4 regions of the Peribacillus sp. NPDC060253 genome follow, and region 4 is predicted to be linked to each of the others. Evidence: riboswitches for the same ligand, from Rfam matches in the RefSeq annotation. Region 4 holds a riboswitch; each other region holds the start of a gene.
The links. A riboswitch is a leader RNA that binds a small molecule or an ion and turns the genes downstream of it on or off. The one in region 4 is predicted to bind cobalamin.
Positions count from the first base shown of each region.

Region 1: another riboswitch for cobalamin. It lies ahead of ACFWE9_RS18620 ((2Fe-2S) ferredoxin domain-containing protein); the one in region 4 lies ahead of metE (5-methyltetrahydropteroyltriglutamate--homocysteine S-methyltransferase).
Region 2: another riboswitch for cobalamin. It lies ahead of ACFWE9_RS00610 (ABC transporter substrate-binding protein); the one in region 4 lies ahead of metE (5-methyltetrahydropteroyltriglutamate--homocysteine S-methyltransferase).
Region 3: another riboswitch for cobalamin. It lies ahead of ACFWE9_RS14730 (hypothetical protein); the one in region 4 lies ahead of metE (5-methyltetrahydropteroyltriglutamate--homocysteine S-methyltransferase).

Region 1 is NZ_JBHXAS010000079.1:6,842-10,099, reverse strand. It holds gene cobJ (precorrin-3B C(17)-methyltransferase) at 1-785, opposite strand, end outside; gene ACFWE9_RS18620 ((2Fe-2S) ferredoxin domain-containing protein) at 804-1,169, opposite strand; cobalamin riboswitch at 1,319-1,508, opposite strand; cobalamin riboswitch at 1,710-1,905, shown strand; gene ACFWE9_RS18615 (hypothetical protein) at 1,889-2,047, shown strand; gene ACFWE9_RS18610 (energy-coupling factor ABC transporter permease) at 2,081-2,824, shown strand; gene ACFWE9_RS18605 (energy-coupling factor ABC transporter substrate-binding protein) at 2,826-3,137, shown strand; gene cbiQ (cobalt ECF transporter T component CbiQ) at 3,124-3,258, shown strand, end outside.
Region 2 is NZ_JBHXAS010000001.1:112,684-115,941, forward strand. It holds gene ACFWE9_RS00605 (FecCD family ABC transporter permease) at 1-593, opposite strand, end outside; gene ACFWE9_RS00610 (ABC transporter substrate-binding protein) at 556-1,521, opposite strand; cobalamin riboswitch at 1,699-1,873, opposite strand; gene ACFWE9_RS00615 (polysaccharide deacetylase family protein) at 1,961-2,806, opposite strand; tRNA gene ACFWE9_RS00620 (tRNA-Arg) at 3,088-3,161, shown strand.
Region 3 is NZ_JBHXAS010000052.1:10,619-13,876, reverse strand. It holds gene ACFWE9_RS14735 (ABC transporter substrate-binding protein) at 114-1,058, opposite strand; gene ACFWE9_RS14730 (hypothetical protein) at 1,061-1,567, opposite strand; cobalamin riboswitch at 1,758-1,976, opposite strand; gene ACFWE9_RS14725 (AAA family ATPase) at 2,164-3,120, shown strand; gene ACFWE9_RS14720 (DUF58 domain-containing protein) at 3,120-3,258, shown strand, end outside.
Region 4 is NZ_JBHXAS010000089.1:12,237-15,494, forward strand. It holds gene metE (5-methyltetrahydropteroyltriglutamate--homocysteine S-methyltransferase) at 1-2,078, opposite strand, end outside; cobalamin riboswitch at 2,233-2,423, opposite strand; gene ACFWE9_RS19655 (potassium channel family protein) at 2,671-3,090, shown strand; gene bcp (thioredoxin-dependent thiol peroxidase) at 3,153-3,258, shown strand, end outside.

The sequences.
Region 1 (3,258 bases), on a different contig from region 4:
TTCAATGTTTGTTTTTCCGAATTCAATGTATATTTCCTCTGATAACCTCTTGGTGTGATGATTTTGTCATCGTATAAGAAGGTGGATGAATTACCGATAATGACGGTGGTCAGCATTCCAATATCGTGATTCAACATATCTTTTAAATTCGTGATGACAATATCCTGACGATCACGATATGCACTTTTCACCAACCCGACAGGTGTATCGGGTGAACGGTAGCGAAGCAGAATTTTCTGTGTTTCAACAATTTGCCTTGTCCGCCTGCCGCTTCGAGGATTATAAAGGGCAATGACAAAATCAGCCATTGCAGCAGCCTCCACCCTTTTAGCGATAAGATCCCATGGCGTTAAATGATCACTGAGGCTAATGGTGCACGAATCGTGCATGACAGGTGCCCCAAGTAAAGATGCACATGAATTAATGGCAGAAATACCAGGAATGACTTCAATGCCTACCCCCGTTTCTTCTTTCCACCCTTTTTCAATCAATACCTCATAAACCAATCCAGCCATTCCGTAAACACCGGCATCTCCACTGGAAATTACAGCTACTTTCTTTCCCAACTCCGCTTGTTTGACTGCTTCCTGTGCACGTGATACCTCTTCAGTCATCCCCGTACTAATAATCGTTTGATCTGTAAGAAGCCCCTGAATGAGTTCAACATAAGTTTTATACCCAATGATATAGTCACTTTCTTGAAGGGCTTCAACAGCACGTTTGGTAATATGTTCAAAATTCCCTGGACCAAAGCCCACTACGAATAATTTACCGTTTGTACTCATTAAGACATCTCCTTTTACTTATTTGTTCTTTGAAATACCTGTATGAGCAGGAAAATCAGGATTAGGGGCCATTTCCCCATCAGTAAATTGATAAATCATTTGAGGTACAAACTCCCCATCATCGATAGTACGCACAATCTGCCGACCAAAGTCAGGGGAATCCACTCGATACCATTTCCCTTGGGGATAGGCAATCACAACGCAGGCATCCTTACATCTTCCGTTACAGCGAGTCCTCGTTGTATGTATTTTCAGATCCAGTCCCTTTGAAGTGATTTCATCGCGGATGGCTTGGGTCACTTCTTCTCCGCCTTTTTTCATGCAACTGCTCCCATTACAAATAAACAGATGCGAGTTTGTCCCCTGCAAATTCCAAGTAGTCATCTTCTTCCTCCTGAGTTCAGGGAAAAGGCAAAATAAAAAACCTTAACATAAGAGTCAAGGTTTAAAAAACTATATGAATGAGAAGCACTCTGCAAATATGCTGAATCTCCCAAAATCGTCATAGTCCTTCTACCTTTCCCTCCGAAAAGTATCATACAATTTCAAAAGCAGGTTTCCTGGCTTACGCTTCATTTTACTTTGTCCCTTCCCGGCTTTAAGCCAGTGGTTATCGACAAATTCATCAGCGTTTACAGTAGCGGGGGCTGCATCGGATTTTCACCGATTTCCCTATTATCCCTTGCATATTCACACAAGAGCACTTTTAAAATGAAATATTTGGTTTTATTATACAATTATAGCTAACCTTATCTATCATATAACAACTTTAGCAAAATTCAATAGTTTATTCCGACTGTTTAGAAAAGTTTAATAGTGTAAATCCAGCCATAAGCCTTTCCTCTCTGCGATTTTAGTGAAAAAAAAAAAGAGAGTGTAGCTGGAATTATTTCTTTATGGTACACTATACGAGAATTTTCGAAATAATTACATAAGTTTTATGGTGTTGAATTTCTCGGAATTCAGCTTAAAAGGGAAGCCGGTGAAAGTCCGGAGCGGTCCCGCCACTGTAAAGGGAAGTCCTATTACGTTAACATTTATCCACTGTCAAATGAGATGGGAAGGAAGTAACGGGACAATGAACCTAAGCCAGGAGACCTGCCATGAAGCGTGAAACTGTTTCAGCCTACGAGGATGGGTGTGCGGATCAGGCAGAATGGCCCATATTGGTTTATGCTGCAAAATTCCTGTTCATTACGCACTTCTTTCTTTTGAGAGAAGTGCTTTTTATGTTGGGCGCCGCTTTTCTTCTAAAGTTTTGATCAGAAAAATTAAAGGTGTTGAAAGGAGAAAGAATGAAAAGAGTCAATTGGAAAATTCTTTATTTTGTCATTTTACTGCTTCTTGTCCCAAAACGTGCGATGGCCATGCATATCATGGAGGGCTTTTTACCAATTGAATGGGCCATATTTTGGTGGGCCGTGACCCTTCCATTTCTAATCTTGGGTTACCGGTCCATTAGGTCCAAAGTAAGGGAAAACCCAGAAACAAAAATGATGCTCGGTCTATCGGGTGCATTCGTATTCATATTATCTGCCTTGAAGATTCCTTCCGTTACGGGAAGTTCTTCACACCCTACCGGAGTTGGTTTAGGTTCCATATTATTCGGGCCATTGGCCATGAGTGTCGTAGGCTCCATCGTTCTATTATTTCAAGCTGTTCTACTGGCTCACGGAGGATTGACGACATTAGGGGCCAATGCATTTTCCATGGCTGTATGCGGACCTTTCATTGCTTACTTTGTCTTCAAGGGCGCAACTAAATTGGGGTGGTCTTTTTCGCTGGCCGTTTTCTTGGCAGCTGCTTTTGGCGATTTAGGAACCTATGTGGTAACTTCCGTTCAACTTGCACTTGCTTTTCCATCCGAGGTAGGTGGATTCATGGCCTCATTCAATAAATTTGCTGGAATATTCGCCCTGACCCAAATTCCCTTGGCAATCAGCGAGGGATTATTGACAGTGGTTGTGATGAATTTCCTAAAAAAATACAATCTAGGCGAATTGAAATTACTGCGAGTTTTATCTAAGGAGGCCCGTTAACATGAAAAAAAGTTTATTGCTACTTTTCCTGGTCGTCATTCTTGCCACCATACCGTTAATAACCCAACAAGGAACGGAATTTGGCGGTGCCGACGGCGAAGCTGAAGAAGCCATCACTAAAATTCAGCCGGAATACAAGCCTTGGTTCAATAGTATTTGGGAGCCGCCAGGTGCAGAAACCGAGAGCTTATTATTTGCGCTGCAAGCTGCAATCGGAGCTGGTTTCATTGGATACTTCATTGGCGTAATGAGACAAAGGACTAAACAAACCAAACAAGAAATGAACGAAAAATCGAAACATGTTACTCATTGATAAATATGCCTATTTCAATGGGCTAAAGGATGTACATCCATTGGAAAAGATGATTTTTGCACTCTCCCTTATGCTGTTTTCGTTAACGGTAAGGGATTTGGCCGTTTCGCTCATCACTTTT
Region 2 (3,258 bases), on a different contig from region 4:
ATGATTTGCCTTAATTCCTCACCCGTCAACGCAATCATCAAAGAAATGAAGGCACTTAAAAACGAGCTGAAAATGATTCCGGTTAATATGATCGTTTCCACCTTCATCGATCGATCCATTTTTTTTGCAAAAGCCAATACACAGAAAATCGTGATCACGGAACATGAGATACTCAATACCGGAAGAGTATATAAACCGATGAATGGTAGTGATACATTCAAGAATAAGGTCAATACAGCTCCGACTGATGCTCCTGATGATATACCTAATGTGTAAGGGTCAGCGAGCGGATTCCGGAGCAATCCCTGAAATGCCGCACCCGCAATCGCAAGTGAAGCACCAACCAAACCCGCAAGCAATACACGCGGCAAGCGGATGTTCATCACGATATTCGTCAGCATCACATCCGGATCAACGGAAAGCGGTAAATGAAAAATCTCCTTGCCGATTATTTGTATAAGTACGGGAATCGGTACTGGTACCGAACCAAAGGAAATGCCAATCGTACAAGCAAAAAGTAAAAACAATAACGCAATCAAATAAGCAAACGCCCCTTTATTTGTCAAATACGTTCGGATAGACTGATTTGGCAAGTTCCTCTACTCCCTCTATTAAGCGTGGACCGGAACGGGTCACCAAGTCAGAATGGACATCAAAGACTTGGCCATTCTTAACAGCTTTTACGTCTTGCCATCCTTTTCTGCCGGTCACTTCACTGATTGGATCTTTTGTATAATAACCATACGTTGTAATAATGACATCCGGATTTGCAGCAATCATCGACTCTTCATCAATTTTTGCCCAACCGTCCAATTCAGCCGCTGCATTCTTCGCTGAAATCATTTGAAGCATTTCATTCATGAATGTATTTTTTCCAGGTGTATATATTTCCGGAGACGGCGAAACCTCCACTAAAACGGTCTTTCTATCCGCTTCCTTTACGGATTTGGCTTTTTCAGATAAAGCCTTCAGCTTCGTTTTCATATCGGTAATGATTTCTTTTGCCTTATCATGTTCTCCTGTTGCCTGTCCAATCATATCGATAGACTCATACACTTCGTCGAAGCTTTGTGCATCATTGACTACAAGGACATCTATTCCAGCATCCTTAATCTGTTTTAATCCCTCACTTGAATTATGGGCACTGGATGCATGGGCAAGAACAAGATCAGGCTTTAAGGAAACAATCAACTCCGTATTCATTTCCATTCCGCCAACTTTTTCGATTTCTTTCGTTTCTTCCGGGTAATTATCATTGTCGGAAACACCAACAACCTTTTTACCCAAACCAAGAGCAAATACCACTTCCGTATTACTTGGTATCAACGTAACGATTTTCTTCGGTTTTTCTTCTATCGTTACTTTTTCACCCGTTGCATCTTTAATCGTAATCGGGAAAGCTTGGTGTTGAGCATGATTCGTTTGCTGCTTTTCCGTTCCGTCATTAGATCCCCCGCTGCAACCAACGATCATACCTGCAGTCAGTAATAACACCAGTATCAGACCAAAAATTTTCTTCATTTTCATTCCCCACAATCTTTTTATTTAGTTTTTCCCACCTATGAAATAGCGCTTCCTTCAAACGAAGATGCGCATCAAAACAAAAAGCATCTCCCGTTAAACGGAAGATGCTTGTATGGCAACAATATAATTACGGACTCTTTAGGTCTGCCACACACCTTCCCATCCGCGTAGGTTATAGGTGTACGAATCTTGGCAGGTCTCCTGGCTCATGGTTATCGTCAACGGCACCTTCCCATATCTCATACAGTGGTTCACAGCCGTTAACTCCCATATACAGTGGCGGGACCGCGCTGGCATTCAACCAGCTTCCCTTTTAAGTCATTAAGACACCAAATCGCTCATATGTATGTAATTTTCACTGCTTTTCATTATACACCATGTAAGAATCTATTATTATATGATTTTTCTGACTGGCTCCAAAATGCCCTGTCCCTCTTCAATGATTTGTAGCATTTTCAATCAGTGACGCAAACCCACCAACCGATAATCCGGGTGAAATCCGAACGCGATGCAGGGCATACATACCTTGATCACCGGAGGCCCCGCCAGGTTCGGTCGTAACTGCCATCTTGTATCCAGCTTCTTCCGACAGCCTGAGACTCTCTTCGTTATACCGACCAACTGGATACGAAAGTACTGTCGTGTCCTGATGGAGGATTCGATCGAATAAATCCTTTGACTGGACCATTTCGACTGCTTGCTGCTCTGGGGTCATCCGGTTCAGCTCAAGATGGTTGATTGTATGACTTTCGATGGAAATCCCATTTCTGCTCATCTCCATCATTTGACCTTCCGTCAGGTGATGACCTTTTTCAATGGATTTCCCAATCATGAAAATGGTCGCTTTCATGTCATATTCTCTTAATATAGGAAAAGCCTCCGTGTAGTTATCTGTATACCCATCATCAAAAGTAATCCAGACACACTTTTCACTTGGCATTCGATTTTCGGTTAAAACGTGAAATGCTTCATTAGGGGATAATGTATGGTATCCATTTTCCCGAAGCCAAGCCATTTGCATTCGGAATTCCTCTTTTGGCACCCGAAGGTTATTACCTTCAGATATGCTATGATACATCAATATCGGAAGCTGAACCGTGGACTCGGCCCTTATCCAGTTCCTCGTATCGATTCGCTCAGGACTTGCTTCATCCTCCGAATCGATTTTGGCATCATTCTCCGCTGCAGCAGCCACCTCAATATTCTCTTCCGTAATCGGTGCAGCCGTCTTTTTACCTATTTTATCTAAAACCCCTTGTGAGCATCCAGGTAAAATGAACATCCCCAGCAATGCTACTATGCTTAAAACTCTGTATTTTCCCACTATCATTCTCCTATTTTTTTCTAGCATAATAGTACCAGAAAAGTATTGAATAATAAAGTATCCCAATTAACACAAAAAAAGGAATATAAAGAGTTGGTACCCATCCTCACCAAACTTTATTGGACTGTACTTTATCACCAGTTAAGCTTTAATGATGAAATTTTTTCATAAGTACAAGCTATTAGCTTGAAAAGTTTGCCTATAAGAAATATAATAAATAAGTCGTCGACTTTTTATATGTCCCAGTAGCTCAGCAGGATAGAGCGACAGCCTCCTAAGCTGTAGGTCGTAGGTTCGATTCCTATCTGGGACGCTAATGTATGGAAGACCCTGTTATAGTGCGGTTAAAGCCGTTTTATAGCAGGGTTTTTCTTTTGGCTTAACTGAAAAAGGCTGTATCACGTATGTCG
Region 3 (3,258 bases), on a different contig from region 4:
TTTAGCATAAACAACAAAGAAGGACAGTGGGTTCATATGTAGTTGCATGTATCAATGTAATGACCCTGGAAAAGGAAGGATGCCCCAAGATATTGGCGCATCCTTCTTCCGGGTTATTTGAATAAGTCAGGATAAACGGTTTTTGCTGCGAGTTCTACAGCTTCACCAATCCTTGGTCCAGGTCTTGACATGACATTTTCATCAAGCAAATGGACGTCATCATTTTTCACGGCATCGATATCTTCCCAGCCTTTACGCGATTTAATTTCACCAACAGCATCTTCTGCATATGTGGCAGTGGTAATGATGGCTTTAGGGTTCCGCTTGACGATTTCTTCTTCGGATACTTTAACCCAGCCTTTTTGGTCGTCAAAGATGTTTTTAATGCCTGCTGTGTCCAGGATTTCTTGTTGGAAGGTTTCAGCACCTGTTGTATAGATTTCCGGAGCAGGACTAATTTCAAAGTATGTTTGTTCCTTTTCATCTAACGTTTTCACTTTGTCTTCGACACTTGTAATTTGGGATTTGATATCTTTCACTAATTTATTCCCTTTATCGGTAACACCCATGACTTTAGCAATCTGCCCAATATCTCCATATACATCATCAAAATTTGCCGCAGATTTAATGACAAATACAGGGATGCCAGCATCTTCGAGTGGTTTCAGTGTCGTTTCATCACCGATGGTATAAGCAATGATGGCATCTGGCTTCAAGGCAATGATTTTTTCTGTATTGATATTCACAGAGTCTGAAACATGTTCAATATCCTTTGCTTCCTTAGGATAATCATCAAAGTCTGTCACGCCAACGACTTTTTTTCCCTGCCCAAGAGCAAATAGGATTTCCGTATTGCTTGGTTGAAGTGAAACAACTGTTTCCGGCACTTTATCGAATTTTATTTTCTTTCCAGTATCATCTGTAACAGTATAGGCTTTGTCTGCCTTGTTAGTATCTTTATTATCCTTTGAGGCTGAATCATCGGTTACTCCACATCCGGAAAGGAAAAGGGTAAGCAACAGCATGGAAATCCAGCTGAATTGTAGGGTTTTCTTCATTATTATTCCTCCACTTTCTTTTTCAAGGGTTTGGTTGGGTATGATTTGCTTATAAAAGGAATCTCCTCGATACCCTCGTGCTTATTGACGTATACTGCCATTACGAATAAAACGTTTGCAAGCAAGTGTGCGTAATCAAAGAGAATGGCTGGAATCTCTCTTTCTAGACTTACCTTATGTAAAGCGCGTACGGACTTTTTGGCTTCACTGCGGCAAGTGTGCAGAGCACATGCTGCCGTAGAGCCTTGTGGAAGGACAAATGTCTCGATGCGATCTTTTACTTCAGCGACATACCGGTCATAGATTCCACTTAACCGGTCCAGGTCATTGTCGGTAATGGCTAATTTCCCACGAACTGAACCATTCAAATGGTAAGCCATGGGCAGTAATTCCATTAAGTCACGGTATACGTCCGGGACATCCTTAGTAAGCGAGGCAGCCAGGCCGATTTGTGTCGTCAATGAGTCTGTGCGGATTTCAAAATCGACGGTAGAAACGGATTCGCGCATGTATGGGTAGCATAGAAATCGAAAGTCCTTTTTTGCCAAAGCTCCCACCTCCTGTACGTAGTTATGTGAATGACCTCCTTATCGCTTTTTGCAGCAAACAAAAAGCCGACCAAGAGACTTGGTCGGCATCGAACATCATAGTAGAAAAAAGATGGAAGACTGCCGTACAATCTCCTATCTTCCGAAGAGCATGATACGATAAAAAAAGGCAGGTCTCCTGGCTTGTGCTTCATCTTACTCTAAGAACCTTCCCATTTGGGTAAATGGATGGTAATCGACGTGCGATTTCATCCTCAAATAGTGGTATGCATCCTATTTCATTAGCATTTACAGTTGCGGAAACAGCTTCGGTTTTAAACCGAATTCCCTATTAAGCTGACTGGGCAGCACCTTTTTCTGAAAGGTTTATATTCACTTAGCAACAGTTTACCATACCTTTTTCCTTATAGAGTATTAATATTTTTAGAGAATTTCGTTTATGGTTTACTTAATATCTAGTAAAATTACAATGTAAGGTTTAATTGGAGGTTAATGTAAAATAATATTGATAGAATAGGTATGAAATAAAAGTGATAGGTGTTTTCGGGAGGTAGAGAATGATATATAAGCAGGTCAATCAAAAACTTGAAAAGGTTCTAGGAAACATTGAAAAGGTGATTATTGGAAAACGGGATATAGCAGAGCTAAGCATCGTGGCACTTCTTTCCGGTGGGCATGTTTTATTGGAGGATGTTCCGGGTGTCGGCAAGACTGTGATGGTCAGGGCACTGGCAAAATCCATAGGTGCAAGCTTTAAGCGGATACAATTCACGCCTGATTTACTGCCTTCTGATGTAACGGGTGTTTCGATCTTCAATCCTAAGGAACAAGAATTCATTTTTAGGCCAGGACCGATAATGGGCCATATTATTTTAGCGGATGAAATTAACCGGACTTCGCCGAAGACGCAGTCCGCCTTGCTTGAAGCGATGGAAGAGGCAAGTGTGACGATAGACGGTATCACAAGAGGATTGGATAAGCCCTTTTTCGTCATGGCGACACAAAATCCCATCGAGTACGAAGGGACATACCCGCTTCCGGAGGCTCAATTGGATAGATTCCTGTTAAAAATGAAAATGGGCTATCCAGGTGTGGAAGAAGAGATAGAGGTACTGCAAAGGGCTCAATATATGGCACCGCTTGAAGAGCTGGAATCCGTCATCACCATAGATGAACTGCTCGCTTTACAGGCGGAGGCTAAAGCGGTAATCGTGGATGATACAATAAAACGTTATATTGTTGAATTGGCGAATCAAACCCGTACACATGAAGGAGTCTATCTAGGGGTAAGCCCGCGTGGTTCGATTGCATTGATGAAGGCAGCCCAAGCCTACGCACTTCTCCAGGGCAGGGATTATGTTCTTCCGGACGATGTTCAATATTTAGTTCCGTTCGTATTCTCCCACCGCCTTATTTTGAAACCTGAAGCGAATTATGATGGATTCGACGCTGGAATGGTGATCCATGAAATCGTCGCGATGACTCAAGTGCCTGTGAAGCGGGCTGTAACCTAATGCGCCATTTCATCATTCTAAAGAAAAACCTGAGTGTGATTGGCCTGTTATTTCTGATGGCATTTTCCTTTTGTTTTGCGATGTTTCAAGGCGGTTTTGTCAGTTGGTTCATTTTTTATTCATTTTTGCCGTTCGCTG
Region 4 (3,258 bases):
ATACCTTTTTCATACGTTTTTTCCTCGAATGCGGAAGCAAGCTCCCCATGGCTACGGGATGTTTCGATGGAAATGACATCGGCATCGAGGGAGGAGATGACATCCATGAAGCTGTTGAAGTCGCAATAGCACATATGTGTGTGGATTTGGGTTGTATCCTCCACGCTTGAAGTGGATATCAAGAACGAATTAACTGCCCAGTTTAAATACTCATCGCGATCGCTTTTTTTCAATGGCAGACCTTCTCTAAGTGCAGGCTCATCAACTTGGATCATTTTGATTCCAGCTGATTCCAATGCAATGACTTCTTTTTCCAAAGCAAGTGCCAGCTGGTAGCAAACATTCTCCCTGGAAATATCATCACGGACAAATGACCAGTTCAAAATCGTAACAGGACCAGTAAGCATTCCCTTTACCGTCTTCTTCGTCAGTGTTTGTGCGTATACACTTTCCCTGACTGTCATCGGTTCGATAAAATGGACGTCGCCGTAGATGACTGGTGGTTTCACACAGCGGGATCCATAGGATTGTACCCAGCCCTTTTCTAGAAAGACGAATCCTCCTAACTTATGACCGAAATATTCAACCATATCCGTCCGTTCGAATTCCCCGTGAACGAGAACATCCAAACCGATTTCTTCTTGGATTTCGATCCACCTGCCGATTTCTTCGTTTACGAATGTTTCATATTGCGAAGCGGTCCATTCTCCTCTTTTGAATTTCCCGCGTGCTTGTTTAACTTCAACTGTCTGCGGAAAGCTGCCGATCGTAGTGGAAGGAAGAAAAGGCAATTTGAAAAAGTCCTGTTGTTTTTGATAACGCTCTTTAAATGGAAGCTGACGTCCTGTGGTCTTGGTTTTAACCTTTTCGACATTGGATTGTACACTTTTATGATTTCGTGCATTTGAACTTGCTAACGTTTGAACCGCTAATTTATTGGCGTCCACTTTTTCGGCGATAGCATCTAGACCTTGGTTATTTCCTTTGACCAAGAGTGTGATTTCTTTAAGCTTCTCATCAGCGAAAGCAAGGGCCTCTTTCACTTCTTTGGCAATCAGAGTCTCATTGCGGACGGTCACTGGGACATGAAGCAGGGAACAAGAGGGCTGAAGCCAGATCTGGTCTTCGGCTACTTTTTTCTTAAGCGTCTCGATCAATTGGATTTTTTTCGTTAAATCAGAAAGCCAAATGTTTTTTCCGTCAATCACACCTGCACCAAGCACTTTGTTCTTCGGGAAGCCGAATTCTTCAAGATTACTAAGATTCTTCCCTTTGTCATGTACAAAATCAAGACCGATCCCCTGAACTTGTAATTCAATGACCTCTTGGTAGTGTTCCACGGCATCAAAGTATGTTTGAAGCATGATGTTCAGGTTTGGTGCTGCTTCATTCAGTTTTTCGTAGAGGTATGCAACTGTTTGCATATCATCTTTGGAAATTGATGAAACAATGGAAGGTTCATCGATTTGCACCCATTTCACTCCTTCTTGCTCCAACTCTTGCAGGATTTGCGTGTATAGGGGAAGCAAACTCAGGATGATGCCAGGAATATCTTCTTTGTTGAAGCCTTTGGAAAGGGAGATGAAGGTATAAGGTCCAATTAACACGGGCTTCGTTTCAATCCCTAGCTTTTCCTTGGCTTCCCGGTATGCAGCAAGTGGTTTGTTTTCTGTTAAGTTCAGCTGTGCCCGTTTTAATTCCGGGACGATATAGTGATAGTTCGTATTGAACCATTTCGTCATTTCTGAAGCGACTTCATCCTTGTTACCACGGGCCATGGAGTAATAAACGGAAAGGGGAACGGCGCCGCCTTCATAAGCGGAATAACGTTCAGGAACAAGACCGAACATGACCGACATATCGAGCATTTGATCATATAAAGTGAAGTCATTGACAGGAATGATATCAATGCCTTGATCTTTCTGTTTTTGCAAATTGCCCAACCGGATGGCTTCTAGTTGTGCCGTAAATTCCGTTTCAACGATTTTCCCGGACCAGTAAGCTTCCAATGTGCGTTTCCATTCACGATCTTCACCGATTCGCGGGTACCCTAAACTACTACTTTTCAATATTCTCATCCTCCTGCATTCTTTTAATTTGATGGAAAACAACAAAAAAAGCACCCCTAACCGTCAAAAAGAGAAAGTTAGAAATGCTTAGAATAAAGAGGTATGCAAAATACCCCTTTCAATTATAAGGTCCCTAACACCTCCCTATCTCCCGTAGGTTAAAACAGTGTTGTTGAAACAGGCAGGTCTCCTGACTTAGGGAATATCATTAGCTCCAGCCTTCCCAATCCTTAAGATCAGTGGCATATGGATGGCGCTAACATTCCCATTACAGTGGCGGGACCGTGCCGGAATTACACCGGGCTTCCCTTTTAATCCTAATGAAAATTAGGAACCTATTTCCACATATGAAATTTCATAAAACCTGCTCGATAAGCTGACTGCAGGCACTAAACTTTTATAAAATAAAAACTATTATAAAAATTTAGACAATCTTAACATATCCGACCTTAATGGTCAACAAGGAAAAAGCTCCCGACCCCTGACGAACCCGTAGTGGCTGTGGGAGTGGTAAGTATGAAGTCAGTCCCTAATAAAGAATATATTGTTTGGACAGGGAGTATGTATAAAGGAAGTGGCGTTTTGAAATGGGGCGTGGGGAATGACATTCTACATCTTGATTGCAGGAATCATTTTTTGCATGGTGATGAGCATTCGGACGTTATTTCTTGTTGAGTCAGGAGGAAAGAAGTTTTCCTTGGAGGATTTGCTGTGGCTTGGCAATTTATATGCGACAATATTAGTTGGATTTGCACTGATTTATTTATTATACGAGCTTCAGAATCATTCGGTGATTCTTGATATGGGCAATCGTTTGGATGGGACTTTCTATGAACAGCTGAAGACTTCTTTTTATTTTAGTGCGATGACGATGTTTTCTGTAGGGTATGGAGATATAGCCCCAATAGGCATGGGCAGGATGATAGCTACGATTCAGGCCTTCATCGGGTACACGCTCCCGGCAGCGTTTGTGATTCGGACGGTAATCGACTTGGATCAGAAAGATAGGAAGGATAAATGAAAGTTGTGTTTCTTTCGATTATTGGGTACTCTTACCATAATGAAAGAAATGGAGGGTTCAAAATGACTGTTAATATTGGCGAAAAAGCACCTGATTTTCAACTCACTGCAAACAATGGAGAATTGGTTTCCTTATCGGATTTTAAGGGCAAATACATTGTTTTATATT